Regions from separate parts of the Streptomyces sp. NBC_00425 genome, predicted to be linked through region 2. Evidence: riboswitches for the same ligand, from Rfam matches in the RefSeq annotation. Region 2 holds a riboswitch; the other holds the start of a gene.
The links. A riboswitch is a leader RNA that binds a small molecule or an ion and turns the genes downstream of it on or off. The one in region 2 is predicted to bind glycine.
Positions count from the first base shown of each region.

Region 1 (14,327 bases), 4.5 Mb from region 2:
GCTGGTGATGGTGGGGATCCTCCGGCGGCACGGCTATCCGCCGCCACAGGTGAACTTCCTGGGCAAGGCGGCCACCTTCAACCTGATGTACGCCTTCCCGCTGCTTCTGCTGAGTGACGGAAGCGGGTGGTTGGCGTCACTCGCTGCTATTTTCGGATGGGCGTTCGCCGGATGGGGTACAACGCTGTATTGGTGGGCAGGAGTCCTCTATGTGGTCCAGGTCCGCCGCCTGGTTCGAGCGGACACCTTGGCCGGCTGACCTCGCCGATTGGCCGAGCATCGGCTCGTTGGCCCGCGGTGGAAAAGTGCGGGACAATCTGGATGAGTGAAGTCGGCTAGACCGTCGTCTCTTTTAGGAGGACGCTTCCGACATGAAGGCCGTCGTGATGGCCGGAGGCGAAGGCACGCGCCTTCGCCCTATGACCTCGAGCATGCCCAAGCCGCTCCTGCCGGTGGCCAACCGGCCGATCATGGAGCACGTGCTGAGGCTGCTCAAAAGGCATGGGCTCAATGAGACCGTCGTTACTGTCCAGTTCCTGGCATCGCTGGTCAAGAACTACTTCGGTGACGGTGAAGAGCTCGGAATGGAGCTCAGCTATGCCAACGAGGAGAAGCCACTCGGTACCGCCGGAAGCGTCAAGAACGCAGAGGAGGCGTTGAAGGACGACGCTTTCCTCGTCATTTCCGGTGACGCCCTCACTGACTTCGACCTCACCGAGCTGATCAACTTCCACAAGGAAAAGGGTGCGCTCGTCACGGTCTGTCTGACGCGCGTGCCCAATCCGCTGGAATTCGGCATCACCATCGTCGACGAAGAGGGAAAGGTCGAACGCTTCCTGGAGAAGCCGACCTGGGGCCAGGTCTTCTCGGACACCGTGAACACGGGCATCTATGTCATGGAGCCCGAGGTCTTCGACTACGTGGAGGCCGATGTTCCCGTCGACTGGTCCGGTGACGTCTTCCCGCAGCTGATGAAGGAGGGCAAGCCCGTCTACGGCTTCATCGCCGAGGGCTACTGGGAGGACGTGGGCACGCACGAGAGCTACGTGAAGGCCCAGGCCGACGTGCTCGAAGGCAAGGTCGACGTCGAGATCGACGGTTTCGAGATCTCGCCCGGCGTCTGGGTGGCGGAAGGCGCCGAGGTGCATCCCGACGCCGTGCTCCGCGGTCCTCTCTACATCGGGGACTACGCCAAGGTCGAGGCCGGCGCCGAAATTCGCGAGCACACCGTGGTCGGGTCGAACGTCGTCGTGAAGAGCGGGGCCTTTCTGCACAAGGCCGTCGTGCACGACAACGTCTACGTCGGTCAGCACAGCAATCTGCGTGGCTGCGTCGTCGGGAAGAACACCGACATCATGCGGGCCGCCCGGATCGAGGACGGCGCTGTCATCGGCGACGAATGCCTGATCGGTGAAGAATCGATCGTGCAGGGGAATGTGCGGGTCTATCCCTTCAAGACCATCGAAGCCGGCGCGTTCGTCAACACGTCAGTGATCTGGGAGTCCCGCGGGCAGGCGCACCTGTTCGGCGCCCGAGGGGTGTCCGGAATTCTGAACGTCGAGATCACGCCCGAACTCGCGGTGCGTCTCGCCGGCGCGTACGCCACGACGCTGAAGAAGGGATCCACGGTCACCACGGCCCGGGACCACTCCCGAGGCGCCCGCGCGCTGAAACGGGCCGTCATCTCCGCGCTGCAGGCCAGCGCCATCGACGTACGGGACCTGGAGAACGTGCCGCTGCCCGTGGCGCGGCAGCAGACCGCGCGGGGGAGTGCCGGCGGAATCATGATCCGGACCTCGCCCGGGGTGCCCGACTCGGTGGACATCATGTTCTTCGACGGGCAGGGCGCCGACCTGTCGCAGGGCAGTCAGCGCAAGCTGGACCGGGTCTTCGCACGGCAGGAGTACCGGCGGGCCTTCCCGGGAGAGATCGGGGACCTGTACTTCCCGGCCAGCGTCTTCGACGCGTACACCGGGTCGCTGCTGCGGAACGTGGACACGACCGGCATCGCCGAGGCGGGGCTGAAGGTCGTCGTCGACGCCTCCAACGGCAGCGCAGGCCTGGTTCTGCCGAGCCTCCTCGGGAAGCTCGGGGTCGATTCGCTGACGATCAACCCCGGTCTGAACGAGGCACGGCCCACCGAGACGGGCGATCAGCGACGCTCCGGGCTGGTGCGGCTCGGCGAGATCGTGGCGTCGTCCCGGGCCGCGTTCGGTGTGCGGTTCGACCCGGTGGGCGAGCGGCTCTCCCTCGTGGACGAGAAGGGCCGGATCATCGAGGACGACCGGGCGCTCCTCGTCCTGCTCGACCTGGTCGCCGCCGAGCGCCGCAGTGGGCGGGTGGCCCTGCCCGTGACCACGACGAGGATCGCCGAACAGGTGGCGGCGTACCACGGGACCCAGGTCGAGTGGACGACGACGTCGCCCGACGACCTCACCCGGGTGGGCCGGGACGAGTCGACCATCTTCGGAGGGGACGGCAAGGGCGGGTTCATCATCCCCGAGTTCAACAGTGTCTTCGACGGCACGGCGGCGTTCGTACGGCTGATCGGGCTGGTGGCTCGCACGCAGCTCACCCTCAGCCAGATCGACGCGCGGATTCCGCGGGCGCACGTCCTGAAGCGGGATCTGGCGACCCCGTGGGCGGTCAAGGGACTGGTGATGCGGCGGGTCGTCGAAGCGGCCGGCGACCGCTTCGTGGACACCACCGACGGTGTCCGCGTGGTGGAGACGGACGGTCGCTGGGTGATGGTCCTGCCCGACCCCGCGGAGGCCGTCACGCATCTGTGGGCGGAGGGGCCGGACGACGCGTCCGCGCAGGCCCTGCTCGACGAGTGGTCGGCGGTCGTGGACAGCGCCGGGCGCTGAACCGCGCGCACGCGTGCGTGCCGGACAAGTGTCCCCAAGGGGGCCTGTCCGGCACGCCGGTGGGGCCATTCGGAGGTACTGGGCACGACGTGCGACGATGTGCGGCATGCCGCAGCCGCCCCCCGTTCGGAGCACACCCGCGCGCGCGTCGCGCCCGGACGCGTCCATGTCGCTGCTCACCAACGTCATGGACCACAGCCTCGACGAAGGTTATGCCGAGGCCGCCGCCCGCAAGCAGGCCGACGGCTCCGGGGGCCTGCCCAGGACGGTGCGGGCGAAGCTCGGGCTGGCCGCAGGGCTGGTGCTCGCGGCCCTGGTGGTCACCGTGGGCGCCGCCCAGGCGCGGGTCGCGGCTCCGGTCGTCGCCAAGGAACGCGAGGAGCTGATCGACCGCGTCGACCGCGAGACGAAGGCGGCCGAGGAGCTGGAGAGCACCGTCGACAAACTGCGCAGCGACGTGAGCGCCCGACAGCAGGAGGCGCTCAAGCAGAGCGGCGGCAGCGATCAGGCGGACCTGGCCGGGCTGCTGTCGGGCGCCGTCGCGGTGCACGGCCCCGGCGTGAAGCTCGTCGTGGACGACGCCAAGGAGGCGACCACGGGCGGCGACGGCGACCCTCGCGAGACCTCCGGGTTCTCCGACACCGGGCGGGTCCGTGACCGTGACATGCAGCGGGTGGTCAACGGGCTGTGGGCGTCGGGCGCCGAAGCCGTCTCGATCAACGGTCAGCGCCTGACGGCGCTCTCCGCGATCAGGGCCGCGGGTGACGCGATACTGGTCGACAACAAGCCGCTGGTGCCCCCGTACACCGTGCTCGCGGTGGGGGACGGGAAAAAGCTCAGCACCAGGTTCCAGAACAGCGCGGACGGGCTCTATCTCAACGCCCTGCAGGAGAACTACGGCATCCGGACGGCCATCTCCGTGGTGGGCGACCTCCGGCTGCCCGCCGCTCCGAGCGTGATCGTCCGCACAGCACAGCCGCACACCGAGAAGGGCACATCGTGATCGCCGTACTGGGCCTCGTCGTGGGAGTCGTGGCCGGCCTGTTGGTCCAGCCCGAGATTCCGGCGGCCGTCGTCCCCTATCTGCCGATCGCCGTGGTGGCGGCGCTGGACGCCGTGTTCGGCGGGCTGCGGGCCATGCTGGACGGGATCTTCGACGACAAGGTGTTCGTCGTGTCGTTCCTGTCGAACGTGGTGGTCGCCGCGCTGATCGTCTTCCTGGGAGACGAGTTGGGCGTGGGATCGCAGCTGTCGACCGGTGTCGTCGTCGTCCTCGGCATCCGCATCTTCTCCAATGCCGCGGCGATCCGCCGGCACGTGTTCCGGGCGTGAGGGCGATGAGCGACGGGGACGAGACGCCCGAGAACCGGCTGCGCAAGGAACTGCCCGACGAGGTCCCCGTGACGTCGTCCGGGGACGGACCGGCCCGGGAGCCGGAGGAGGCCGCGTCGAACGGCCGTCGGCGGCTGGTGGAGGGCCTCTGGCCGCCGCGGGTGACGCGGGCCCAACTCATTGTGGCTCTGCTGCTGTTCGGTCTGGGCTTCGGCCTGGCCGTGCAGGTCGCGTCCAACAGCGACAGCGGAAACGCGCTGCGTGGCGCGCGCCAGGAAGATCTTGTGCGCATCCTCGATGAACTCGGCGACCGAAGTCAGCGTCTTGAGGACGAGAGGCAAGGGCTCGAGAAGCAGCGGCAGGAGCTGGAGAACAGCTCCGACCAGGCTGAAGAGGCCCGCAAGCAGACGGTCGAGAAGGAACGGCAACTCGGCATTCTGGCGGGCACGGTCGCTGCTCAGGGGCCCGGCATCACGATGACCATCGAGGACACGAAGGGAGCGGTCGAGGCGGACATGCTGCTCGACGCGATCCAGGAGCTGCGCGCGGCGGGGGCCGAGGCGATCCAGGTGAACGGTGTGCGGGTCGTCGCCGGCACCTTCCTGACGGAGTCGGGCGGGGGCGTGAGCGTCGACGGGAACAAGATCAACGCGCCCTACCGTTTCAAGGTCATCGGCAACCCGCAGGACCTCGAGCCGGCGCTGAACATTCCTGGAGGTGTTGTGCAGACCCTCGAAAAGGAGCAGGCCACCGTGGTCGTGGAGCGGTCGGACAAGATCGTTGTGGACGCCTTGCGAGAGGCGAAGCGGCCTGACTACGCTCGGTCGTCGGCGCCGTGAGCGGGGGGCGCATAGGGGGCGTCCGGCAGGGGCATGAGGTTGCGGGGGGTCGACGCACCGATCGGGTGGTGCGTGGTGGAAACTGTCTGGTGGGCACGGACGTTGTGAAGGTGTCCGGGTCGGCCGGTGTATTCAGTCAGGGTTCGTCCTGCCCCACGGGCGGGTCTGTTTCGGTCAAGGGGAATCGCCCGTGAAGTTGTTTGCGAAGTTGTTCGGCAAGAGCCCGCGTGAGGGTGGCGACAATGCGACCGCCCGTCATCGCGCACAGCCGGATGCAGAGGGTCAGCGACCGCTGTTCAGGGACCAGGTGTCCGGTTCGGGCGGTGACGTACCCGGAGGTCAGGGCGCGGCGTCTGTTGACCCTGCGCAGTCCGGCGGCATAGGTTTCGGCCAACCGTCAACCTCGAGTACGGGTGGAGGGTTTTCCCCTATGTCGGCCCTGGTGTGTACGAGGTGCGGTAACCGCAACGCGGAGAACAGCCGCTTCTGCTCGAACTGTGGTGCGCCGCTGCGTCCCGGGCTGACGCCCGAGCGTGCGTCGGAGACGACCTCCACGATCTCGATTTCCGGTCTCGAGGCCTATGACTCGGAGGTCACCGGGCAGACGCAGCTGCCGGCGCTCTCTCCCGAGGCACAGGCCGCCGTCGACGCGCTGCCGGTGGGCTCCGCGCTGCTGGTGGTGCGGCGCGGCCCGAACTCGGGCAGTCGCTTCCTCCTGGACGGCGATCTGACCACGGCGGGCCGTCATCCGCAGAGCGACATCTTCCTCGACGACGTGACGGTGTCGCGCCGCCATGTGGAGTTCCGGCGCAACCCGGACGGCACGTTCAAGGTGGCGGACGTCGGCAGTCTGAACGGTACTTACGTCAACCGGGAGCGGATCGACGAGATCCCGCTGTCGAACGGTGACGAGGTGCAGATCGGCAAGTACCGGCTGGTCTTCTACGCGAGCCAGCGGGGTTACTGACCCGCCCCCGGGCTCCGTCCGGGGGGATCCGAGGGAAGGTCCATGCTGCAAACACCGAGGGGCGGTGCCGGAGCCGGCACCGCCGCCGCGGACGGTGTGCTGATGAGCATCGGCACCGTGCTGACCGCTCTGAGGGACGAGTTCCCGGACGTCACGATCTCCAAGATCCGTTTCCTGGAGTCCGAGGGGCTCATCGAGCCCCAGCGGACCCCTTCGGGCTACCGCAAGTTCAGTGCGCGCGACGTGGAGCGCCTCGGTCACGTCCTGAGGATGCAGAGGGACCACTATCTGCCCCTCAAGGTCATCCGTGAGCACCTGGACGCCATGGAGCGCGGCGAGGCCGCTCCGCTGCCGACCGTCGGCCGGCAGCGGGACGGGGAGCACGTCCTGGAGCCCTCGGACGGTCCCACGGTCGCCCGGATCGGCAGGACCGAGCTGCTGGCGGCCGCGGGCATCGGTGAGTCGGAGCTCGAGGAGTGGGAGTCCTACGGGCTCGTCGTGCCCCTCGAGGACGGCGTCTACGACGCCGAGGCGGCCACGGTGGCGGCGCTGGTCGCCGAGCTGGGGCGGTTCGGGATCGAGCCACGGCATCTGCGTGTGATGAAGACGGCGGCCGACCGCGAAGCCGGTCTCGTCGACCAGGTGGTCGCACCGCTCAGGCGGCATCGCAACCCGCAGACCCGGGCGCACGCGGAGGCCCGCACGAAGGAGCTCGCCGGGCTCGCGGTCCGGCTGCACGCGGCGTTGGTGCAGACCGCGCTCGGGGTGCGCCTGCCCTGAGCGGGCGGTTTCGCCCAGGGCGGATCGGTCGCCCGTTCCCGGCCCGACTACCCAAACGTCCCGGGCACGGCCTAGGGTTGCTGTGTGAACGAGCTCGATGTCGTAGGTGTCCGGGTCGAGATGCCCTCCAACCAACCGATCGTGCTGCTGCGCGAAGTGGGGGGCGACCGCTACCTCCCCATCTGGATCGGACCGGGGGAGGCGACGGCCATCGCCTTCGCCCAGCAGGGCATGGCCCCGGCGCGACCGCTGACCCACGACCTGTTCAAGGACGTGCTGGAAGCCGTCGGCCAGGAGCTCACCGAAGTGCGCATCACGGATCTGCGGGAGGGCGTCTTCTACGCGGAGCTGGTCTTCGCCAGCGGCGTCGAGGTGAGCGCGCGCCCGTCCGACGCCATAGCGCTGGCCCTGCGCACCGGAACGCCGATCTACGGCAGTGACACGGTGCTCGACGACGCGGGGATCGCCATCCCGGACGAGCAGGAGGACGAGGTGGAGAAGTTCCGCGAGTTCCTCGACCAGATCTCGCCGGAGGACTTCGGCACCAGCAATCAGTAGCGACCCGTGCGAGACGTGCACACCTGCGGCGACCTGCGCGGAGGGTCCCGCCGTCTTCGGCAAATGCCGGCGGCCACTGAGAGCGTCCTACGGCTGGTTCTCAGCGCATTCGGCTAGCCTTTCCCCGCGGTGAGGTGCGGGAAACCACTCCTAGGGTGATTATCACTCGGCGTGCCGAGTGTGGCGATCGTTGACGCACCCCTGGCGACTGCCTACCGTCGAGAAGGCAGGTCTAGGACGGAGGTCGGCGTGAGAAGCAGCGGCGACGGTACGGCTGGGGGTGCCCCCGGACTCGGTGTCGGGGGAAGCGGTCCGTACCCTCCCCCAGGCTCTTGGCTGCGCACGGGCATGGGGTACCCCCAGCAGAGCAGTGCGGCCGATCACGCTCCGCAGCGACCGGCGGCCGTGCCGAGCAGCGGAGGGACGACGTCCATGGCGTCCGAGCAGATCGGCTATCGCGGTCCGACGGCCTGTGCGGCGGCGGGCATCACCTACCGCCAACTGGACTACTGGGCGCGCACCGGGCTCGTCGAGCCGAGTGTGCGGCCCGCTCACGGATCCGGCAGCCAGCGTCTCTACAGCTTCCGCGACGTGGTCGTGCTGAAGATCGTCAAGAGGTTCCTCGACACCGGGGTGTCGCTGCAGAACATCCGCAGCGCCGTCCAGCATCTGCGGGAGCGCGGCTTCAGCGATCTGGAGCGCATGACGCTGATGAGCGACGGTGCGACGGTGTACGAGTGCACCTCGCCGGACGAGGTCCACGCATTGCTCCAGGGCGGTCAGGGAGTGTTCGGGATCGCCGTGGGCGTGGTGTGGCGGGACGTCGAGAGCGCGCTGTCGCAGCTGCACGGCGAGCGTGTGGACACCGGCGAGACGCTCGTCGGGCCCAATCCGGCGGACGAGCTGGCGCGCAGGCGCAACCGGGCGGTCTGACGCGTCCTCCCGGGCGCGGGGCAGCGGTACGACGTCATTGTCAGTGGCGTGGTGCAGCATCGGACGTGTGAGAAACGCGCCCACGATCCTGCATCTCGACATGGATGCCTTCTTCGCTCAGGCGGAGCAGGCGTCCAAGCCGAGTCTGCGCGGGAAGGCCGTGGTCGTGGGAGGCCTCGGGCCTCGCGGAGTGGTCGCGACGGCCTCCTACGAGGCACGGGTCTTCGGAGTCCACTCGGCGATGCCCATGGCCCAGGCGCGCAGGCTGGCGCCGAACGCCGCATATCTCGTGCCGCGGTTCGCCTTCTACCGGTCGATCAGCGAGCAGGTCATGGCGCTGCTGAGGGCGCTGTCGCCGCTGGTGGAGCCGCTGAGCCTGGACGAGGCCTTCGTGGACCTGGAGGCCGGCGGGGCGGCCTGGGACAGGGATTCGGCGCGGCTGGCCGGTGTCCGGCTGCGTGCGGACATACGGGCCGTCACCGGTCTCACGGGTTCGGTGGGACTGGCCTCCTGCAAGATGCTCGCGAAGATCGCTTCGGAGGAGGCGAAACCCGACGGCCTGGTGCTCATCGAGCCGGGCACCGAGCGGCGGTTGCTCGGGCCCATGCCGGTGCGGACGCTGCCGGGGGTGGGCCCGGCCACGGGGGATCATCTGCGGCGGGCCGGGATCACCACGGTCGACGAGATCGCGGAGGCCGGTGAGGACGAGCTGGTTCGGCTGCTGGGCAAGGCGCACGGGCATGCGCTCCACGCCATGGCGCTGGCGCATGACGACCGGCCTGTGGTGGCCGAGCGGGAGACCAAGTCCGTGTCGGTGGAGGACACGTACGACGTGGACATCCACGACCGGGTCCGGGTGGGGCTGGAGGTGCAGCGGCTCGCGGACCGGTGTGTGCGCAGGCTCCGGGAGGCCGGTCTGTCGGGTCGGACCATCGTGCTGAAGGTGCGGCGGTACGACTTCTCGACGCTCACCCGGTCCGAGACGCTGCGCGGGCCCACGGACGATCCGGCGGTCATCAGGGAAGCGGCGGCCCGGTTGCTGGACTCCGTGGACACCACGGGCGGGGTGCGGCTGCTCGGGGTGGGCGTCAGCGGTCTGGCGGACTTCACGCAGGAGGACCTGTTCGCGCAGGCCGCGGGGGCGCGCGCGGACGAGCCCGCGGAGGGGCTGACGGAGGAGCGCGCCGCCGAGGAGCCGGCCCCGGTCCCGGTCCCTGCCGAGCACCAGTGGCGGCCGGGTCACGACGTGCGGCATGCCGAGCTCGGACACGGGTGGGTGCAGGGCAGTGGGCTGGGCCGGGTCACGGTGCGCTTCGAGACGCCGCAGTCGGAGCCGGGGCGGGTGCGCACCTTCCGCACCGACGATCCGCAGTTGGCTCCGGCGGACCCGCTGCCGCTGGTGCGGCGAAGACCGGGCGAGGACGAGGAGGCGGCGGGCGGGACCCGGGAACCGTCGGTGACGCCGGAAGGGACGTCGGAAGGACGCACGGACCACGGCCGTGAGGCCGCTTCAGAGCTGTGAAGCTCCTCAGGGCGAGGAGCTGCCGGGCTGCCGGAAGTCAGCCGTCGTCCGTGCCGGCCAGGCGGCCGAAGTCGTGGTCGGGCAGCGGGGGAGGGGCCGCCACGTCCAGACCGTAGTGGTGGTAGAGCTGGAGTTCCTGCTCCGGGGAGAGGTGGCGGCCGACGCCGAAGTCCGGGGCGTCCTTGATCAGCGCGCGGTCGAACGGGATGTGCAGGGTCCCCTCGACCAGTTTGCTGGGCTCCAGGGGGACGAAGGCGTCACGGGAGAACAGGCCCGTGCGGATGGCGGCCCACTCCGGCACGCCGGTCGCGTCGTCGAGGTAGACCTCGTCGACGGTGCCTATCTTCGCCCCGTTGCGGTCGAACGCCTTGCGGCCGATCAGGTTGCGCGGATCGATGTCGGTCTGCACGGGCCCTCCTCTTGGTCGCAGCTCGTCCGTAAGGACTACAAAAGAGCACATTGGGGCGAGCGGCCACTCGAGAGGCCCATTGACCTCGCTGGTAGTCTGGCAACGGCTGCTGACCCCGTGCGGGAGAGTCCTCCGGAGACCACCACCGGAGGCGCCGAAGGAGCAAATCCTCCCCGGAATCTCTCAGGCTCACGTACCGCACGGACGAGGTCACTCTGGAAAGCAGGGCGGGTACCGACGGCGTCGACGGTGTCCGCTCTCACCGACGGTGAAAGCCGGTCGTCCGCTGGCGGCCGGTGAAGCTCTCAGGTTGAGATGACAGAGGGGGAGGCCGTCCGGGTACCCGCCGTGGTGACCCTCGAAGGTCGTGTCAGACCAGGAGGCCTCCGTAATGACCGCCCATCGCATTCCGCTCTCCGAGCTCGAGCAGGGAATCCCCTTCGAGCAGCGCCACATCGGGCCCGACCACGAGGCGCGGGCCAAGATGCTCGCGCATGTCGGCTACGGCTCGCTCGACGAGCTCACCGCCGCCGCGGTGCCCGACGTGATCAAGAACGCCGACGCGCTGGACCTGCCGGGCGCCCGCACCGAGGCCGAGGTACTGGCCGAGCTGCGCTCCCTGGCCGACCGCAACCAGGTGCTCGACCCGATGATCGGCCTCGGCTACTACGGCACCTTCACGCCGCCGGTCATCCTGCGCAACGTCATGGAGAACCCGGCCTGGTACACCGCCTACACGCCGTACCAGCCGGAGATCTCCCAGGGTCGGCTCGAGGCGCTGCTGAACTTCCAGACGATGGTCGCCGACCTGACGGGCCTGCCGACCTCGGGTGCGTCGCTGCTCGACGAGGGCACGGCGGCCGCTGAGGCGATGGCGCTGTCCCGGCGCGTGGGGAAGAACAGGAAGGGCCTCTTCCTCATCGACGCGGACGCGCTGCCGCAGACCATCGCCGTGATCGAGACGCGCGCGGAGCCGACCGGCGTCGAGGTCGTCGTCGCCGATCTGAGCGACGGCATCCCGGCGGAGATCGCGGAGCGCGAGATCAACGGCGTGCTCGTCCAGTACCCCGGCGCCTCCGGCGCCGTGCGGGACCTGAAGGCGCTCATCGACCAGGCGCACGGACTCGGCGCGCTCGTCACCGTCGCCGCGGACCTGCTCGCGCTGACGCTGCTGAAGTCGCCCGGTGAGCTGGGCGCGGACATCGCGGTCGGCACCACCCAGCGGTTCGGCGTGCCCATGGGCTTCGGCGGGCCGCACGCCGGCTACATGGCCGTGCACGAGAAGTTCGCGCGGAGCCTGCCCGGCCGCCTCGTGGGCGTGTCCGTGGACGCGGACGGCAACAAGGCCTACCGGCTCGCACTGCAGACGCGAGAGCAGCACATCCGGCGCGAGAAGGCGACGAGCAACATCTGCACCGCGCAGGTGCTGCTGGCCGTGATGGCCGGGATGTACGCGGTCTACCACGGCCCCGACGGGCTGCGCGCGATCGCCCGGCGCACGCACCGCTACGCCACGATCATCGCCGCGGGACTCGAAGCCGGTGGCGTCGAGGTGGTGCACGGGGCGTACTTCGACACACTGACCGTGCGGGTGCCGGCGAAGGCCGCCGAGGTCGTCGCCGCGGCGCGGGACCACGGGGTCAACCTGCACCTCGTCGACGCCGACCAGGTGGCGCTCTCCTGTGACGAGACCACCGCGCGCGCCCAGGTCGCCGCGGTCTGGGCGGCCTTCGGGGTGGACGGCGACATCGCGTCGCTCGACGCGGCCGTCGAGGACGCCCTGCCCGCCGGACTGCTGCGGACCGACGACATCCTGACCCACCCGGTCTTCCAGCGGCACCGGTCCGAGACCGCGATGCTGCGCTACCTGCGCAGGCTGGCCGACCGGGACTACGCGCTCGACCGGGGCATGATCCCGCTGGGCTCGTGCACCATGAAGCTCAACGCCACCACGGAGATGGAGCCGGTCACCTGGCCCGAGTTCGGGCAGATGCACCCCTTCGCCCCCGCCGAGCAGGCCCAGGGCTATCTGACGCTCATCCGGGAGCTCGAGGAGCGGCTCGCGGAGGTCACCGGGTACGACGAGGTGTCCCTGCAGCCGAACGCCGGGTCGCAGGGCGAGCTGGCCGGTCTGCTCGCCGTCCGCGGGTATCACCGCGGCAACGGCGACGAGCAGCGCACCGTGTGCCTGATCCCGTCCTCCGCGCACGGCACGAACGCGGCGAGCGCCGTGATGGCCGGCATGAAGGTCGTCGTCGTGAAGACGGCCGAGGACGGCGAGATCGACGTCGAGGACCTGCGCGCGAAGATCGAGCAGTACCGGGACGAGCTGTCGGTGCTGATGATCACCTACCCCTCCACGCACGGCGTGTTCGAGGAGCACGTCGCGGACATCTGCGCCCAGGTGCACGAGGCCGGCGGTCAGGTCTACGTCGACGGCGCCAACCTCAACGCGCTCGTCGGGCTCGCCAAGCCGGGGCACTTCGGCGGCGACGTCTCCCATCTGAACCTGCACAAGACGTTCTGCATCCCGCACGGCGGTGGCGGCCCGGGCGTCGGGCCGGTGGCCGTCCGGTCGCATCTGGCGCCGTATCTGCCCAACCACCCGCTGCAGCCCGCGGCCGGGCCGGAGACCGGTGTGGGGCCGATCTCGGCGGCGCCGTGGGGCTCCGCGGGCATTCTGCCGATCTCCTGGGCGTACGTGCGGCTCATGGGCGGTGAGGGCCTCAAGCGGGCCACGCAGGTGGCCGTGCTGAGCGCCAACTACGTCGCCAAGCGGCTGGAGCCGCACTACCCGGTGCTCTACAACGGTCCGGGCGGGCTGGTGGCGCACGAGTGCATCATCGACCTGCGGCCGTTGACCAAGGCGACCGGTGTGACCGTGGACGACGTGGCCAAGCGGCTCATCGACTACGGCTTCCACGCGCCGACGATGTCGTTCCCGGTGGCCGGGACGCTGATGATCGAGCCGACCGAGTCCGAGGACCTGATCGAGCTCGACCGGTTCTGCGACGCGATGATCGCCATTCGCGCGGAGATCGAGAGGGTCGGCGCGGGCGCGTGGCCGGCCGACGACAACCCGCTCGTCGGCGCCCCGCACACCGCGGCCGCGCTCGGCGGCGAGTGGGCGCACGCGTACTCGCGTGAGGAGGCGGTCTTCCCCGCCGGGGTGTCCGCCGCCGACAAGTACTGGCCGCCGGTGCGCCGTGTCGACCAGGCCTTCGGCGACCGCAACCTCGTCTGCTCGTGCCCGCCGCTGGACGCGTACGAGGACTGAGCCGGAGCGCGTGGGGCCCCGTCCGTCACGGACGGGGCCCCACGTCGTTCTACGCCGTGGCCAGGGACACCTCGGTCGACTTGATCAGCGCGATGACGTCGGAGCCCACGAACAGACCGAGGTCGACGGCCGACTCCCTGGTGATCGCCGCGGTGAGTTCGCCGCCGTCCACGGTGATCTTCACCGCGGCCATGACCGAGCCGAGGACGAGTCCGGTGATCGTGCCGGGCAACCGGTTGCGGATCGAGAGACCGGCCACCTGGCCCGTGGAGAGGGAGATCTCCGTCGACTTCACCAGGGCGTGGACGGCGGCGCCGGGCGCGAGGGCGAGTTGCTCCGAGGCCTCCAGGGTGATGGCCGCGGTGAGGTGCTGCCCGCCGTCGAGGCGGATCTTCACGAGGGCCATGACCTGGCCGGGCTGGACGGCCGTGACGGTGCCGGGTAGCTGGTTGCGGATGCTCAAGCTCATGGGCGTCAACGGTACGGCTCTTAGGGGCTTATGGCGGGGATGCCCGCTTTGCGCCGCCCTCGATCACGCCCGGTCGATGTGTACGTTTGTCGACTTCACGCGGGCTGTCGCCTCCATGCCGACCTCGAGTCCGAGTTCCTCGACCGCCTCCCGGGTCAGCAGGGAGACCAGGCGGTGCGGGCCGGCCTGGATCTCCACCTGGGCGGCCACGTCGCCCAGCTTGATCGCGGTGACGATGCCGGGGAAGGCGTTGCGGACCGAGGTGCGGGGGGTGTCGTCCTCGGTGACGCCGGACCGGGCGAGTTCCACGGAGAAGGCGGCGAGGGCCTTGCCGTCCACGAGGCGTCGTCCGGTCTCGTCGCGGTGGGTCGTGA
Region 1 is NZ_CP107928.1:7,928,940-7,943,266, forward strand. It holds gene OHS82_RS34915 (CDP-alcohol phosphatidyltransferase family protein) at 1-259, shown strand, start outside; gene OHS82_RS34920 (mannose-1-phosphate guanyltransferase) at 372-2,867, shown strand; gene OHS82_RS34925 (DUF881 domain-containing protein) at 2,965-3,870, shown strand; gene OHS82_RS34930 (small basic family protein) at 3,867-4,199, shown strand; gene OHS82_RS34935 (DUF881 domain-containing protein) at 4,205-5,038, shown strand; gene OHS82_RS34940 (FHA domain-containing protein) at 5,121-6,005, shown strand; gene ftsR (transcriptional regulator FtsR) at 6,048-6,785, shown strand; gene OHS82_RS34950 (bifunctional nuclease family protein) at 6,870-7,343, shown strand; gene OHS82_RS34955 (MerR family transcriptional regulator) at 7,593-8,276, shown strand; partial or broken gene OHS82_RS34960 (DNA polymerase IV) at 8,344-9,914, shown strand; gene OHS82_RS34965 (PRC-barrel domain-containing protein) at 9,836-10,207, opposite strand; glycine riboswitch at 10,318-10,416, shown strand; gene gcvP (aminomethyl-transferring glycine dehydrogenase) at 10,599-13,484, shown strand; gene OHS82_RS34975 (TOBE domain-containing protein) at 13,534-13,953, opposite strand; gene OHS82_RS34980 (TOBE domain-containing protein) at 14,017-14,327, opposite strand, start outside.
Region 1: linked by a shared signal. The riboswitch ahead of gcvP (aminomethyl-transferring glycine dehydrogenase) and the one ahead of gcvT (glycine cleavage system aminomethyltransferase GcvT) in region 2 are both predicted to bind glycine.

Region 2 (14,327 bases):
TTTCAAGAAGGCGAACGGCAAGGGCGAGTACGACATTCCGGATGTTCCGCACGCCATGCGGCTGACCGGTTCCGGCACCTTCCTGCACGGCAACTACTGGGCGCAGGACGTCTTCGGCAGGGCCAACGTCAGCCACGGCTGCGTGGGTCTGCGGGACGTGAAGGGCGGCGGCTCGGACACGCCCGCGGGCTGGTTCTTCGACCGTTCGCTCGTCGGCGACGTCGTCGAGGTGGTCCACAGCAAGGACAAGCAGGTCGCCCCGGACAACGGCCTCGGCGGCTGGAACATGACCTGGCGGGAGTGGACGGCGGGCAGCGCCCTGAACTGACCTTCCTCCCGGTGCAACCATCCCCGCCGTTGCGTGGTCCCAGTTGGGACGGAACGGTGACCTTGGCCTGACACGAAGCTCAAATTCGTACGGTTAATATGCGCCAGAGATCGCGCGGGAGCGCTGGGGTGGGGGCCTGACCAGGGCCTTGCGAGGGGAGAACGACTTGAACGTGCGACCGATATCGGGGGCGTCGGTTGGCGGGCGCTCACGGGGCCGCAACAGACGGCTGGCGCTGATCGTGGGCGGGATGCTGCTCGCCGTCACGGCGTGCGGCGGGGGCGGTGAGGGCTCGGGTTCCGGGTCCGACGCGAAGGCCGACGGCGACAAGGGGTCCACGGCCGCCGTGGAGAGCAAGCAGTCGGAGGCGGTCGTCACCATCGCCCCGAAGACCGGCGCGAAGGACGTGGACACCAGCGGCGCCCTCAAGGTCACCGCGGCCAAGGGCAAGCTGACCGAGGTCACCGTCAAGGACGCCAAGGGCAGGAAGATCGACGGCGCGATCTCGGCGGACGGCGCCGGCTGGACGCCCGCCACGCACCTGGCCGCGTCCACCGCGTACCAGGTGCACGCGGTCGCCAAGGACTCCGCCGGCCGCACGGCCGCCGAGGACTCCGCCTTCACCACGCTGAGCCCGCAGAACACCTTCATCGGCAACTTCACGCCCGAGGACGGCTCCACGGTCGGCGTCGGCATGCCGTTCTCGGTCCGTTTCACCCGGGGCATCACCAAGCCGGCGGACGTCGAGAAGGCCATCAGGATCACGACCGTGCCGGCGGTCGAGGTCGAGGGCCACTGGTTCGGCAACGACCGTCTGGACTTCCGCCCGGAGAAGTACTGGAAGGCCGGCACCAAGGTGACGGTCGAGCTGAACCTCGACGGCGTCGAGGGCCGCAAGGGCGTCTACGGCAAGCAGTCCAAGAAGCTGTCCTTCACCATCGGCCGCGACCAGGTGACCGTCGTGGACGCCAAGAAGCACACGATGAAGGTCATGCGGGAGGGCAAGGTCGTCAAGACCGTCCCGGTCACCACCGGCAAGCCCGGCTACGCCACCTGGAACGGCCAGATGGTCATCAGCGAGAAGTTCACCGTGACCCGCATGAACGGCGACACGGTCGGCTACGACGGCGAGTACGACATCAAGGACGTCCCGCACGCCATGCGGCTGACCAACTCCGGCACCTTCGTGCACGGCAACTACTGGGGCGGCGACGCTTTCGGCAACTACAACGCCAGCCACGGCTGCATCGGCCTGCGGGACGTGCGCGGCGGCTACGACGGCTCCGTGCCGGCCGCGTGGTTCTTCAACCAGTCGATGGTCGGCGACGTGGTCGTCGTGAAGAACTCCACCGACCCGACGGTCGACCCGTCCAACGGCCTCAACGGCTGGAACATCTCCTGGGCGGACTGGAAGAAGTAGGGTTCCCCCCGCCCGCGTTAGTGGTGGTTAACCTGCTGCCATGACCGTGAATCTCGAAGTCGCCGAAGGCGTCGGCACGATCCGCCTCGACCGCCCGCCCATGAACGCGCTGGACGTCGCCACACAGGACCGTCTCAAGGAGCTCGCCGAGGAGGCGACCCGGCGCGGCGACGTCCGCGCGGTCGTCCTGTACGGCGGCGAGAAGGTGTTCGCGGCGGGCGCGGACATCAAGGAGATGCAGGACATGGACCACACCGCGATGGTGCTGCGCTCCCGTGCCCTGCAGGAGTCCTTCACCGCGGTGGCCCGCATCCCCAAGCCGGTCGTGGCGGCCGTGACCGGGTACGCGCTGGGCGGTGGCTGTGAACTCGCGCTCTGCGCGGACTTCCGCATCGCCGGGGACAGCGCGAAGCTGGGCCAGCCGGAGATCCTGCTCGGGCTGATCCCCGGGGCCGGCGGCACTCAGCGTCTCTCCCGGCTGATCGGCCCCTCCAGGGCGAAGGACCTGATCTTCACGGGCCGGATGGTCAAGGCGGACGAGGCGCTGACCCTCGGCCTGGTGGACCGGGTGGTGCCGGCCGCCGACGTGTACACGGAGGCGCACGCCTGGGCGGCGAAGCTGGCGCAGGGACCGGCGCTCGCGCTGCGCGCCGCGAAGGAGGCGGTCGACACCGGTCTGGAGACGGACATCGAGACGGGCCTGGCGGTGGAACGCACCTGGTTCGCCGGTCTGTTCGCCACCGCCGACCGTGAGACGGGCATGCGCAGCTTCGTGGCGGAAGGGCCCGGCAAGGCCAAGTTCCTGTGAGTGAGGTCTCTTTCGGGGGCGTCGCCGGCACTTGCTCTTGACGGGGCGTCTCACCCGCGTCCCCCGATGGGGCGGTTTACGGGAACCTTGAGGCGACCTTGAGCCTGTTGTGTCGAGGGTCCCCGTCGCCTGCCTCGGGGCGGATGTCCGCAGCAGGTCAGGGAGGGTTTGTCGGCATCTGCGCTGCCGCTGGCATATGCCGAACGGGTCGATCGGAACGGGGGATTCCGGGGGGCGTATTCCACAGGAACGGCCCCGGAGGGGGCTCGGGGCGGCCATGATGGGGGCATGGCGGGGCTGGAGGGCATCGAACAGCCGCGGGGACACAGCCGTGCGGCCGCGGCACGCTGGTCGCCTGCGGTCGAGGACGAACGGGCGCTCAAAGCGCTGGAGTTGTTCGGCAACCCGACGGAGGGCGAGGTTCCGTTGCCCTCCCGTCCCGAGTCCGCCGCCGCGGCCCGCCGGCTGGCCCAGGTCGTGGTCCTGCGCCAGTGGGGGCTCGGCCCCAAGACGACCGAGGACGTGGTGCTGCTCGTCTCCGAACTCGTCGGCAACGCCGTGCGGCACACCGGCGCCCGCGTCTTCGGCCTGCGGATGCGGCGCCGGCGCGGCTGGATCCGCGTGGAGGTCCGCGATCCCTCCCGCGGGCTGCCCTGTCTGATGCCGGTTCAGGAGATGGACGTCAGCGGGCGGGGCCTCTTCCTCGTCGACAAGCTGTCCGACCGGTGGGGGGTCGACCTGCTGCCCCGCGGCAAGACGACCTGGTTCGAGATGCGGGTCGCCGACCGCTGACCGGTCCGTCCCGCGCCCGGCCGGCGGACGCGGCCGAGGCGTCAATGGCCGGAATCGCGACATATCACCCCTTAAATGGTGCGGGTGACCCCATCCGACCGCCGTTCCGCGCTGCGGGCGGGCGCCGGGCTCGTCGCCGGGGGTGCGTTCGCGGCCGGGTGCTCGCCCGCCGTGCCCTCCTCCGGCGCCGCCGTCCAGCCCGCCGCCGTCTCCCGGTCCCCCGTCTCCCGGCCCTCCGCCGCCCGGTCCCCGGCCGCCCCCGCTCCGCGCGCCTTCCCCGGTCAGCCCGCCCAGATCACGCACGGTCCCCGCGGCCGCCCCCAGGTCGCCCTCACCTTCCACGGACAGGGCGATCCCGCCGTCGCCCGGGCCCTGCTCGGCGAAGCCGAACGGCACGGCGCCCGGGTCACCGTCCTCGCCGTCGGGACCTGGCTCGACGAACACCCCGACGTCGCCCGCCGGGTCCTCGACGGCGGCCACGACCTCGGCAACCACACCCAGCGGCATCTGGACGTCAACGCGATGTCCGAGGCCGAGGCGACGGCCGAGATCACCGGGTGCGCACAGCGGCTGCGCCGGCTCACCGGATCCGTCGGCACCTGGTTCCGGCCCTCCCGCGCCTCCCGCGCCTCCCCGCTCGTCGCCGCGCTGGCCCGGCGGGCCGGCTACCCGCACGTCCTGTCCTACGACGTCGACTCCCTCGACTTCACCTCCCCCGGCGCCCCCGCCGTCGCCCGCAACGTCCTCGACAAGGTCCGCAACGGGTCCGTCGTGAGCCTGCACTTCGGGTACGCGGACACGGTCGCCGCACTCCCCGCCCTGCTGGACGAACTCGACCGCCGCGGACTGCGCGCGGTCACTGCCACGGAGCTGATCGGCTGATGCACCGCAACCTCGCCACAAGCGCCCTGCTCACCGGCGCCGCCCTCGCCGTCCTCGCCGCCTGCGGCACCGATACCCGCAGCGGCGCGGACGGGACGGGCCGGACCACCGAGCGGGCCGTGCCCGCGCCCGTGAAGCCCGCCAGACCGGTCGTCGACGGCCTGCCGGGCATGCCGCCCGTGCTCGACCCCAAGGACGTCTACGCGGCCGACCGCCCGAACCGGCTCTCCCCGGTGGTCAAGGGCTTCCCGCCCCGGGTTTACGTCCCCAACACCGAGTCCGACACCGTATCCGTCATCGATCCGAAGACGTACCGGGTGATCGAGACGATCCGCGTCGGACGCCAGCCCCAGCACGTCGTCCCCTCCTGGGACCTGAAGACCCTGTGGGTCAACAACGACCGTGGGAACACCCTCACCCCGATCGACCCCGCGACCGGGAAGGCGGGCAAGCCGGTCGAGGTGCACGACCCCTACAACCTCTACTTCACGCCCAACGGCAAGTACGCCGTCGTCATGGCCTCCCTCGACCGCGAGCTGGTCTTCCGGGACCCGCACACGATGAAGCGGATCAAGACCGAACCGGTCACCTGCTACGGCGTCAACCACGCCGACTTCTCGCTGGACGGGAAGTACTTCATCGTGTCCTGCGAGTTCAGCGGAGAACTGCTGAAGGTCGACACCGAGCGGATGAAGGTCGTCGCCCAGCAGAAACTGCCCCTCAAGGGCGCCATGCCGCAGGACGTGAAGGTCTCGCCGGACGGCAAGCTGTTCTACATCGCCGACATGATGGCCCACGGCATGTGGATCGTCGACGGCGCCACCTTCGACAAGCCGCGGTTCCTGCACACCGGCAAGGGCTGCCACGGGCTGTACGTCAGCCGCGACTCCCGCGAGATGTACGTCACCAACCGCGGTGAGGGCACCGTCTCCGTCTTCGACTTCACCAAGGGCGAGCTCACCAGGAAGTGGCGTCTCCCGGACGGCGGCAGCCCCGACATGGGCGGCGTCTCGGCGGACGGCAAGGTCCTGTGGCTGTCCGGGCGGTACAACTCCGAGGTGTACGCGATCGACACCGCCGACGGGCGCCAGATCGCCCGCATCAAGGTCGGCGGAGGCCCGCACGGCCTGGCCGTCTATCCGCAGCCCGGCCGCTACTCGCTCGGCCACACGGGCGTCTTCCGCTAGCGGGAGGTCCTGCGTCCGGCGTCCGGCGGGGCCGTTAATCTGGCCTGCGTCAGTTGGACAGCAGAACAGCACATGTGCCCGCAAGGCATGAAGAAGAGGGGCGGACCGGTGGCCGACATCGAAGAAGCGCGCAACCATTTCCAGCGGATCGACACGGACGGCGACGGCTTCATCACCGCGGCCGAGTTCAAGACCGCCCTGGCTCAGGAGGGCGACTGGAACGTCACGGAGTCGGTCGCCGAGGCCATCATCAAGTCCCGCGACCTGAACGGCGACAAGGTCCTCTCGTTCGACGAGTTCTGGGCCCACCTGAACAAGTGACGTGAACCGGCAGAGGGGGCGCCGCGAGGCGCCCCCTTCGTCGTGCCTCGGGGCCTCGTGCCGCAGGGCCTCGGGGCCGCAGTTCGTCGTGGGGGACCGGAATAGATCCCCGCCGGGCCGGGTTGACGTCAACCAGAAGCATGCGTGTGCATTGATTATTCGGTGTTCATCGACCAGCACGATTCCTGGAAGGCAAGGCCTGTCATGAAGATCGGCATCATCGGCGCGGGCAACATCGGCGGCAACCTCACCCGGCGCCTCGCCGCCCTCGGCCACGACGTCTCCGTCGCGAACTCCCGCGGCCCGCACACGCTCACGGAGCTCGCCGAGGAGACGGGGGCCACCCCCGTCGCCGTCGGGGAGGCGGCTCGCGGCGCCGAGATCGTGGTGATCACCGTCCCGCTGAAGGCCGTTCCGGACCTGCCGTCCGGCATCCTGGACGGCGCGGCCGACGGCCTGGTCGTCGTCGACACCAACAACTACTACCCGCGCCAACGCGACGGGCGGATCGCGGCCATCGAGGACGAGGGCCTCACCGAGAGCCGCTGGGTCGAGCGGCAGCTCGGGCACCCGGTCGTCAAGGCCTTCAACGGCACCTACGCCCAGGACCTCCTGGACCGTCCGCTGGCCGCCGGCCACCCCGACCGCATCGCGCTCCCGGTCGCCGGCGACGACGAGGCGGCCAAGGCGAAGGTGCGCGCCCTGATCGACGAGCTCGGCTTCGACACCGTCGACGCGGGCGGCATCGCCGACTCCTGGCGCCAGCAGCCCGACACCCCGGTCTACGGTCTGCAGGCCGGAGTCGAGGCCGTCGCCAAGGCCCTGGCCGACGCGAGCCCGGAACGCCCGGAGGCCTTCCGCGGCTAGGAGCCGCCCCCGGCTTTCGTCCGGCCCGACGAGGGTGGGGTCAGACGATCTCGAGGGGCACGTGCGGCCCGTCCGGCAGCTCGACCGTGATCGGGTCGCCGGGCCGCACGACGCCCCCGGTCAGCACGACGCTCATGATCCCGGCCCTGAAGGCCGGGCGGCCGTCCGCGGTCCGCCCGACGACCTGCTTCATCAGCCCCTTTCGGAACGCGTCGATCTGCGCGCAGGGATTGCGCAGTCCCGTCACCCGCACCACGGCCTCCGCACCGAGCCGCAGCCGCGTACCGACGGGCAGTCCGAGGAGATCGATCCCCCGGGTGGTCACGTTCTCCCCGAGCTGTCCGGCGGCCACCTCGAACCCTGCCGCGCGCACCTCCTCGAAGAGCTCCTCGTGGATGAGGTGCACCTGCCGCAGATTCGGCTGCGAGGGGTCCTTCTTCATCCGGAACCGATGCTTCACCGTGGCTCCGGCGTGCACGTCGCCCGCCACCCCGAGCCCGGCGACCAGCGTGATGCTCTCGCGGTTGGGCTTGGTGAAGGAGTACGTGCCGTTGCTGCTGACGGCGCCGACCGAGCCGCTCATCCTGGTCCCCCCGTTCGTCCTGCCGCCCGTTCCGGGCGGTTCAGCACTCGATGATGTTCACCGCGAGACCGCCCCGGGCCGTCTCCTTGTACTTGACGCTCATGTCCGCGCCGGTGTCCTTCATCGTCTTGATGACCTTGTCGAGGGACACCTTGTGCGAGCCGTCGCCGCGCATGGCCATCCGGGCCGCGGTGACCGCCTTGACCGCGGCCATGCCGTTGCGCTCGATGCACGGGATCTGGACCAGGCCGCCCACCGGGTCGCAGGTGAGGCCGAGGTTGTGCTCCATGCCGATCTCGGCCGCGTTCTCCACCTGTTCCGGGGAGCCACCGAGGACCTCGGCGAGCGCACCCGCCGCCATCGAGCAGGCCGAGCCGACCTCGCCCTGGCAGCCGACCTCGGCGCCGGAGATGGAGGCGTTCTCCTTGAAGAGCATGCCGATCGCGCCGGCCGCGAGAAGGAAGCGGACGACACCGTCCTCGTCGGCGCCCGGCACGAAGTTCATGTAGTAGTGCAGCACCGCCGGGATGATGCCGGCCGCGCCGTTCGTGGGAGCGGTGACCACCCTGCCGCCGGCCGCGTTCTCCTCGTTCACGGCCATCGCGTACAGCGTGATCCACTCCATGGAGTGGGCCAACGCATCGCCCTCCGCGCGGAGTTGACGGGCCGTCATGGCGGCGCGGCGGCGGACGCGCAGACCGCCCGGCAGGATGCCCTCACGGGACATGCCCCGCGAGACGCACCCCTGCATCACCTGCCACAGCTCCAGCAGGCCCGCCCGGATCTCGTCCTCCGTACGCCAGGTCCGCTCGTTCTCCAGCATCAGCGCGGAGATCGACAGGCCGGTCTCCTTGGTGAGACGCAGCAGCTCGTCGCCCGTGCGGAAGGGGTACTTCAGCACCGCGTCGTCGAGTTTGATGCGGTCCGCGCCGACCGCCTCCTCGTCCACGACGAACCCGCCGCCGACCGAGTAGTACGTCTTCGACAGCAGTTCGGCGCCCTGCGCGTCATGGGCCCATATGGTCATGCCGTTGGCGTGGTACGGGAGGGCCTTGCGACGGTGCAGGACGAGATCGTCGTCGAAGGAGAACGGGATCTCGTGCGAGCCCAGCAGGCGCAGCCGCCCGGAACCGCGGATCTCCACCACCCGCTCGTCGGCGGTCTCCACGTCCACCGTGCGCGGCGAGGAGCCCTCCAGGCCCAGCAGGACCGCCTTGGGCGTGCCGTGGCCGTGCCCGGTCGCGCCGAGCGAGCCGTACAGCTCGCAGCGGACCGAGGCGGCGGAGTCCAGCAGGGACTCGTTGCGCAGCCGCCGCGCGAACATGCGCGCCGCCCGCATCGGGCCGACCGTGTGGGAGCTGGACGGGCCGATGCCGATCGAGAACAGGTCGAAGACCGAGATGGCCACGGGAACTCCTCGGGAGAGGGCGGGGGCGCACGAAGTCGGGCGCCCCCACCGGGGAACTACTTGTTCAGGCCGGGGTACAGGGGGTGCTTGTGCGCGAGGGCGGTGACCCGGGCCTTGAGGGTGTGGGTGTCGTAGGTGGGTTTGAGGGTCTGGGCGATGACGTCGGCGACCTCGGCGAAGTCCTCGGCGGTGAAGCCGCGGGTGGCCAGGGCGGGGGTGCCGATGCGCAGGCCGGAGGTGACCATCGGCGGGCGCGGGTCGTCGGGGACGGCGTTGCGGTTGACGGTGATGCCGACCTCGTGGAGGCGGTCCTCGGCCTGCTGTCCGTCCAGTGCGGAGTTGCGCAGGTCGACGAGGATGAGGTGGACGTCGGTGCCGCCGGACAGGACGTTCACGCCGGCCTCGCGGGCGTCGGGTGCGGTGAGGCGTTCGGCGAGGATCTTGGCGCCTTCGACCGTGCGGCGCTGGCGTTCCCTGAAGTCGTCGCTCGCGGCGACCTTGAAGGAGACGGCCTTGGCGGCGATGACGTGTTCCAGGGGGCCGCCCTGGAAGCCGGGGAAGACGGAGGAGTTCAGCTTCTTCGCGAACTCCTTCTTCGCGAGGATGATGCCGCCGCGGGGTCCGCCCAGGGTCTTGTGGGTGGTGGAGGTGACGACGTCGGCGTAGGGAACCGGGTTGGGGTGCAGCCCGGCGGCGACGAGGCCGGCGAAGTGGGCCATGTCGACCCACAGGAAGGCCTCGACCTCGTCGGCGATGCGGCGGAACTCGGCGAAGTCGAGCTGTCGCGGGTATGCCGACCAGCCGGCGATGATCACCTTGGGGCGGTGTTCCTTCGCGAGGCGTTCGACCTCGGCCATGTCGACGAGTCCGGCGTCGTCGACGTGGTAGGCGACGACGTCGAACTGCTTGCCGGAGAAGTTCAGGCGCATGCCGTGGGTGAGGTGGCCGCCGTGGGCGAGGTCCAGGCCGAGGATGGTGTCGCCGGGCTGGGCCAGGGCGAACAGGGCCGCCTGGTTGGCGGAGGCGCCGGAGTGGGGCTGGACGTTGGCGTACTCGGCGCCGAAGAGGTCCTTGACCCGGTCGATGGCGATCTGCTCGGCGACGTCGACGTGTTCGCAGCCGCCGTAGTAGCGGCGGCCGGGGTAGCCCTCGGCGTACTTGTTGGTCAGGACCGAGCCCTGGGCCTCCATGACCGCGAGCGGCGCGAAGTTCTCCGAGGCGATCATCTCGAGCGTGGACTGCTGGCGGTGCAGCTCGGCGTCGACCGCGGCCGCGATCTCCGGATCGAGCTCGTGCAGGGACGTGTTCAGGACGGACATGCGACTACGACTCCTCAGCCGGCGGTGTAGGCGGTGTACTCGTCAGCGGAGAGCAGATCGTCCGGCTCGCCCGTGATGCGTACCTTGAACAGCCACCCGCCCTCGAAGGGAGCGGAGTTCACCAGCGCCGGGTCGTCGACGACGTCCTGGTTGACCTCGGTGATCTCACCGGAGACCGGGGCGTACAGCTCGCTGACCGACTTGGTCGACTCCAGTTCGCCGCAGGACTCGCCCGCGGCCACCGTGGCGCCGGCCTCCGGGAGCTGGACGAAGACCACGTCACCGAGCGCGTTAGCCGCGTGCTCCGTGATGCCGACCGTCGAGACGCCGTCCTCGGCGACCGACAGCCACTCGTGCTCCTTGCTGTAGCGCAGCTGCTGGGGGTTGCTCATGGCCTGAATTCTCCTGTACGCGGGGGAGTGGTGATGAAGGGGGACGGTCCAGGGCACGGGTGAGCAGCGGGAATGTGCGCAGTGTCACCCTCGGCCCGGGGCCCAGTGTCTACTTCTGGCGCTTGTAGAAGGGCAGCGCCACGACCTCGTACGGCTCGTGGCTGCCCCGGATGTCCACGCCCACGCCCGGAGCGCCGGGCGCGGCGTGCGCGGCGTCGACGTAGGCCATCGCGATCGGCTTGCCCAGGGTCGGGGACGGCGCTCCGGAGGTCACCTCGCCGATCACCTCGCCGCCCGCCACGACCGCGTACCCGGCGCGCGGGACGCGGCGGCCCTCGGCGACCAGGCCGACCAGGACGCGCGGCGGCTGCCGCTCGGCCAGTGCGGCCGCCGCGGCGAGCGCCTCGCGCCCGACGAAGTCGCCGTCCTTCTCGAACTTCACCACGCGCCCGAGGCCCGCGTCGAAGGGGGTGAGGGAGGTGCTCAGCTCGTGCCCGTACAGCGGCATGCCCGCCTCCAGGCGCAGCGTGTCGCGGCAGGACAGACCGCAGGGGACCAGCCCGGCGCCCTCGCCGGCCTTGGTCAGCGCCTGCCACAGCTCGACGGCGTGCTCCGGCTTCACGAACAGCTCGAAGCCGTCCTCGCCGGTGTAACCGGTGCGCGCGATGAGCGCGGGGACGCCGGCGACGGTGCCCGGCAGGCCCGCGTAGTACTTCAGGCCGTCGAGGTCGGCGTCGGTGACGGCCGCGAGGATGCCGGGCGACTCCGGTCCCTGGACGGCGATCAGGGCGTAGGCGTCGCGGTCGTCGCGGACCTCGACCTCGAACTCCTCGGCCAGGTTGCCCAGCTCGTTCAGGACGTTCTGGGCGTTGGAGGCGTTGGAGACGATCATGTACTCGGCGTCGGCCAGCCGGTAGACGATGAGGTCGTCGAGGATGCCGCCGTCCTCGGCGCAGATCATGGTGTAGCGGGCGCGGCCCACGCGCACGGCGGCGAGGTCGCCGACCAGGGCGAAGTTCAGGAACTCGGCCGCCTCCGGGCCGGTCACCGTGATCTCGCCCATGTGCGAGAGGTCGAAGAGCCCGGCCCGGGTGCGGACGGCGAGATGCTCGTCGCGTTCGGAGCCGTAGCGCAGGGGCATGTCCCAGCCGGCGAAGTCGGTCATCGTCGCGCCGAGCGAGCGATGCAGGGCATCGAGCGCGGTGTGACGGGGTGCGGTACTGCTCATCGGTCGTTCGTCTCCCAAGGCGACGGGGCCCCTCCCGCGCGAGTGAAACCGGACGCGGGGGGACGGCGAGGTCGTTCCTCCCCATCTGTCATCGGAACCTGAGAGGTTCGCCATGACCACCGCTGCGAGCGGGGGCGGGACATGGCTTGCACCGTGGGTGGGACCGCCGAAGACGGCGGCCCGCTTTTCAGATGTGCCTCGCCCGCGCGGTAACGGGGCCTGAGAGATTCAAGGGAGGGACTTGCTCCTTCGGCGCCCCAGCGGAACTGCTGCTGAGGACTCTCCCGCGCGGATTCAAACGGCCGGTATGCAGTTGGCGCGGCCATCATCGCACGGCCCGCCCCCGTCGCGGCAGGCCGGATCTGTAACCGGCTTGTGTCGCTACGCGCACGAAATCGCGAGGCACCGCGCATTACCTTCTCTTTACGCTCGATGGGGATGAGCACTACCTGGCCCCAGGGGAGGACGATCACGGTGAAGAGGACGACCTCGGCGAGGACCACGGCCTTCGCGGCCGGCTCGGGGATCGCGCTGCCCGCGCAGCCCGGCGCCCGGACCCGGGAGGCGTGCTCCCGGCAGCCCGCGCCCGTCGTCCGCGACCTGCGGGAGCGGGCCGGCCGCAGCCCGCACGGCCTGCTCTTCGGCCCGCGCGACCTCGTGGTGGTCACCGGTCTGCCCGGCAGCGGCAAGTCCACCCTGATGAAGCGCGCGGTGCACGGCGTGCGCATCGACTCCCAGGACACCCGCGACCGCTGGGACGCCCGGATGCCGCGCTTCCTGCCCTACGCCCTCTACCGGCCGGTGGTCCGCCTCGCCCACTACGCCGGGCTGCGCCGGGCCCTGCGCGGCGGCGGGGGCGTCGTGGTGCACGACTGCGGCGCCCAGGCCTGGGTCCGCGACTGGCTGGCCCGCGCGGCCCGCCGCCGCGGCGGCGCCCTGCACCTGCTCGTCCTCGACGTCGGCGCGGACACGGCCCTGCAGGGCCAGCGCGAGCGCGGCCGCGGCGTCTCGCGGTACGCGTTCCTGCGGCACCGCCGCGCCGCCGCCCGTCTTCTGCGGTCGGTGGAGAAGGGCCGGCTGCCCGAGGGATGCGGCTCCGCGGTCCTGCTCGACCGGCCCGCCGCCGACGTCCTGCGGCGGATCGGCTTCACGGGCTGAGGCCCGTCGGTCCCACGGGCAGCGGCGGTGCCGCCGGCACCCGCTAGCCTTTCAGTCACAGCAGAGTGAGCGGTTCTTAGCAGGCGGTAGGCAGATGGACTTCCCCACGGCGGACTTCCCCGCGGACTTCCCGGCGCAGGCGCACCCCCATTCGCACGGCGGATGGCCCGGCAACGAGCTGGAGGAGGTGCTCTCCGCCTCCCTCGGCGTGCCGGGAGCCGGCGGCCGGATCGTGGAGGTGCTCGGCCGCAGCTTCGTCTGGGTGCCGCTCCCCGGCGGCGGCGGCCCGCACAGCGGCCCCCTCGACCTGCCCACGATGGACCTCGACGGCCAGGTGTACGTGCCGGTCTTCAGCTCCGAGGAGCAGTTCCGTCAGGTCGTCGGCTCGCACATGTCGTTCACCGTCGCGCCGGCCGTGGAGTTCGCACGGGGGCTGCCGCCGCAGGCGGGCATCCTCGTCAACCCCGACGGCGTGGTCGGCGTCCCGTTGCCGCCGGCCGCCGTGGCCGAGCTGTGCCGGGCCGGCCGCACCCCGCTGGACGGGCCGGCGGCCGGCGGCCGGGTCCGCCTCTACGAGCCGGACTGGCAGGACGATCCGATGGACTTCCTCGCCGCCGCCTCGGCGGAGTTCGAGGCCGTCGGAGTGGTCCGCACCGCCCGCCGCTGCCTGGCCGCGATCGAGACGGCGGACCCGGTGATGTTCGTGGGCGTGGAGCTCTCCCAGTGGGAGGGCGACCTGCGCGCGCTCCCACTGGAGGCCCTCGGCAGGGCCCTGACGACGGCGGCGGCGCCCTGGCCGGTCAACCTGGTCCTCCTCGACGTCGCCCAGGATCCGGTGGGCGACTGGATGAGGGAGCGGGTCCGCCCCTTCTACTCGAGGCTTCACTAGACACCTGCTCGAGGCTTCACCGGCCGCCTGCTCCGGGCTTCACCCGTCACGGGGCCGGGGAGCGGGCCGCCCGACGGGGCGCGGGGCTCCCGCTCTCAACTGCTCGACCAGGCGGAGCGCCTAAGCTGGACTCCGATGCGGGGCAACTTCTCGAAGGGGCGATAAAAAGTGAGCGCTGGCACTGCCGCGACCGGCTCGGTCGAGCACATGCTGCGCCAGGTCACGCCCGGGCGCTACGACGCCTACGAGGCGCTCCTGCGCGCGCTCGCGACCCCCTCCTCGGGCCAGGTCTGGATGCTGCTGTGGCACGGGCAGGCCGGCTCCCCGGACGCCCAGTACGGAAACATGGAGGTCGAAGGGCACGGCTACGCGCCCTGTGTGACGTCCGCCCAGGAGCTCAGCGCGAGCGGCTGGAACCGGTCCTACGAGGTGGTCGACGGGCTGGACGTGGCCCGGACGCTCTACCCCGACCACTACGGCCTCTGGCTGAACCCGCACGCCCCCGGCGGCGGCGTCGGCATCCCGTGGCTGGATCTGCGCCGGATCGCCACCGGCCTGGAGCGCCAGCCCGCCGGGCCGCTCCGGCTGTCCGAGCCCGGCATCGAGATCCCGCAGTTCTACGCGCTGCTCGCGCAGAACGCCCACCGCGCCCAGGCGGTCCGCACGTTGCGCCGGGCCTGGGTGCAGCCGGCGCTGGGCGCGCCCTACCTGGCCATCGGGCTCGACGTGTACGACTCCTCCCCGC
Region 2 is NZ_CP107928.1:3,402,532-3,416,858, reverse strand. It holds gene OHS82_RS14320 (L,D-transpeptidase) at 1-328, shown strand, start outside; gene OHS82_RS14315 (L,D-transpeptidase) at 495-1,748, shown strand; gene OHS82_RS14310 (enoyl-CoA hydratase/isomerase family protein) at 1,789-2,556, shown strand; gene OHS82_RS14305 (ATP-binding protein) at 2,845-3,348, shown strand; gene OHS82_RS14300 (polysaccharide deacetylase family protein) at 3,424-4,230, shown strand; gene OHS82_RS14295 (YncE family protein) at 4,230-5,417, shown strand; gene OHS82_RS14290 (EF-hand domain-containing protein) at 5,526-5,738, shown strand; gene OHS82_RS14285 (NADPH-dependent F420 reductase) at 5,943-6,605, shown strand; gene OHS82_RS14280 (MOSC domain-containing protein) at 6,646-7,188, opposite strand; gene OHS82_RS14275 (L-serine ammonia-lyase) at 7,229-8,596, opposite strand; gene glyA (serine hydroxymethyltransferase) at 8,653-9,915, opposite strand; gene gcvH (glycine cleavage system protein GcvH) at 9,930-10,307, opposite strand; gene gcvT (glycine cleavage system aminomethyltransferase GcvT) at 10,417-11,535, opposite strand; glycine riboswitch at 11,611-11,732, opposite strand; glycine riboswitch at 11,733-11,832, opposite strand; gene OHS82_RS14255 (AAA family ATPase) at 11,974-12,693, shown strand; gene OHS82_RS14250 (enhanced serine sensitivity protein SseB) at 12,788-13,582, shown strand; gene OHS82_RS14245 (enhanced serine sensitivity protein SseB C-terminal domain-containing protein) at 13,790-14,327, shown strand, end outside.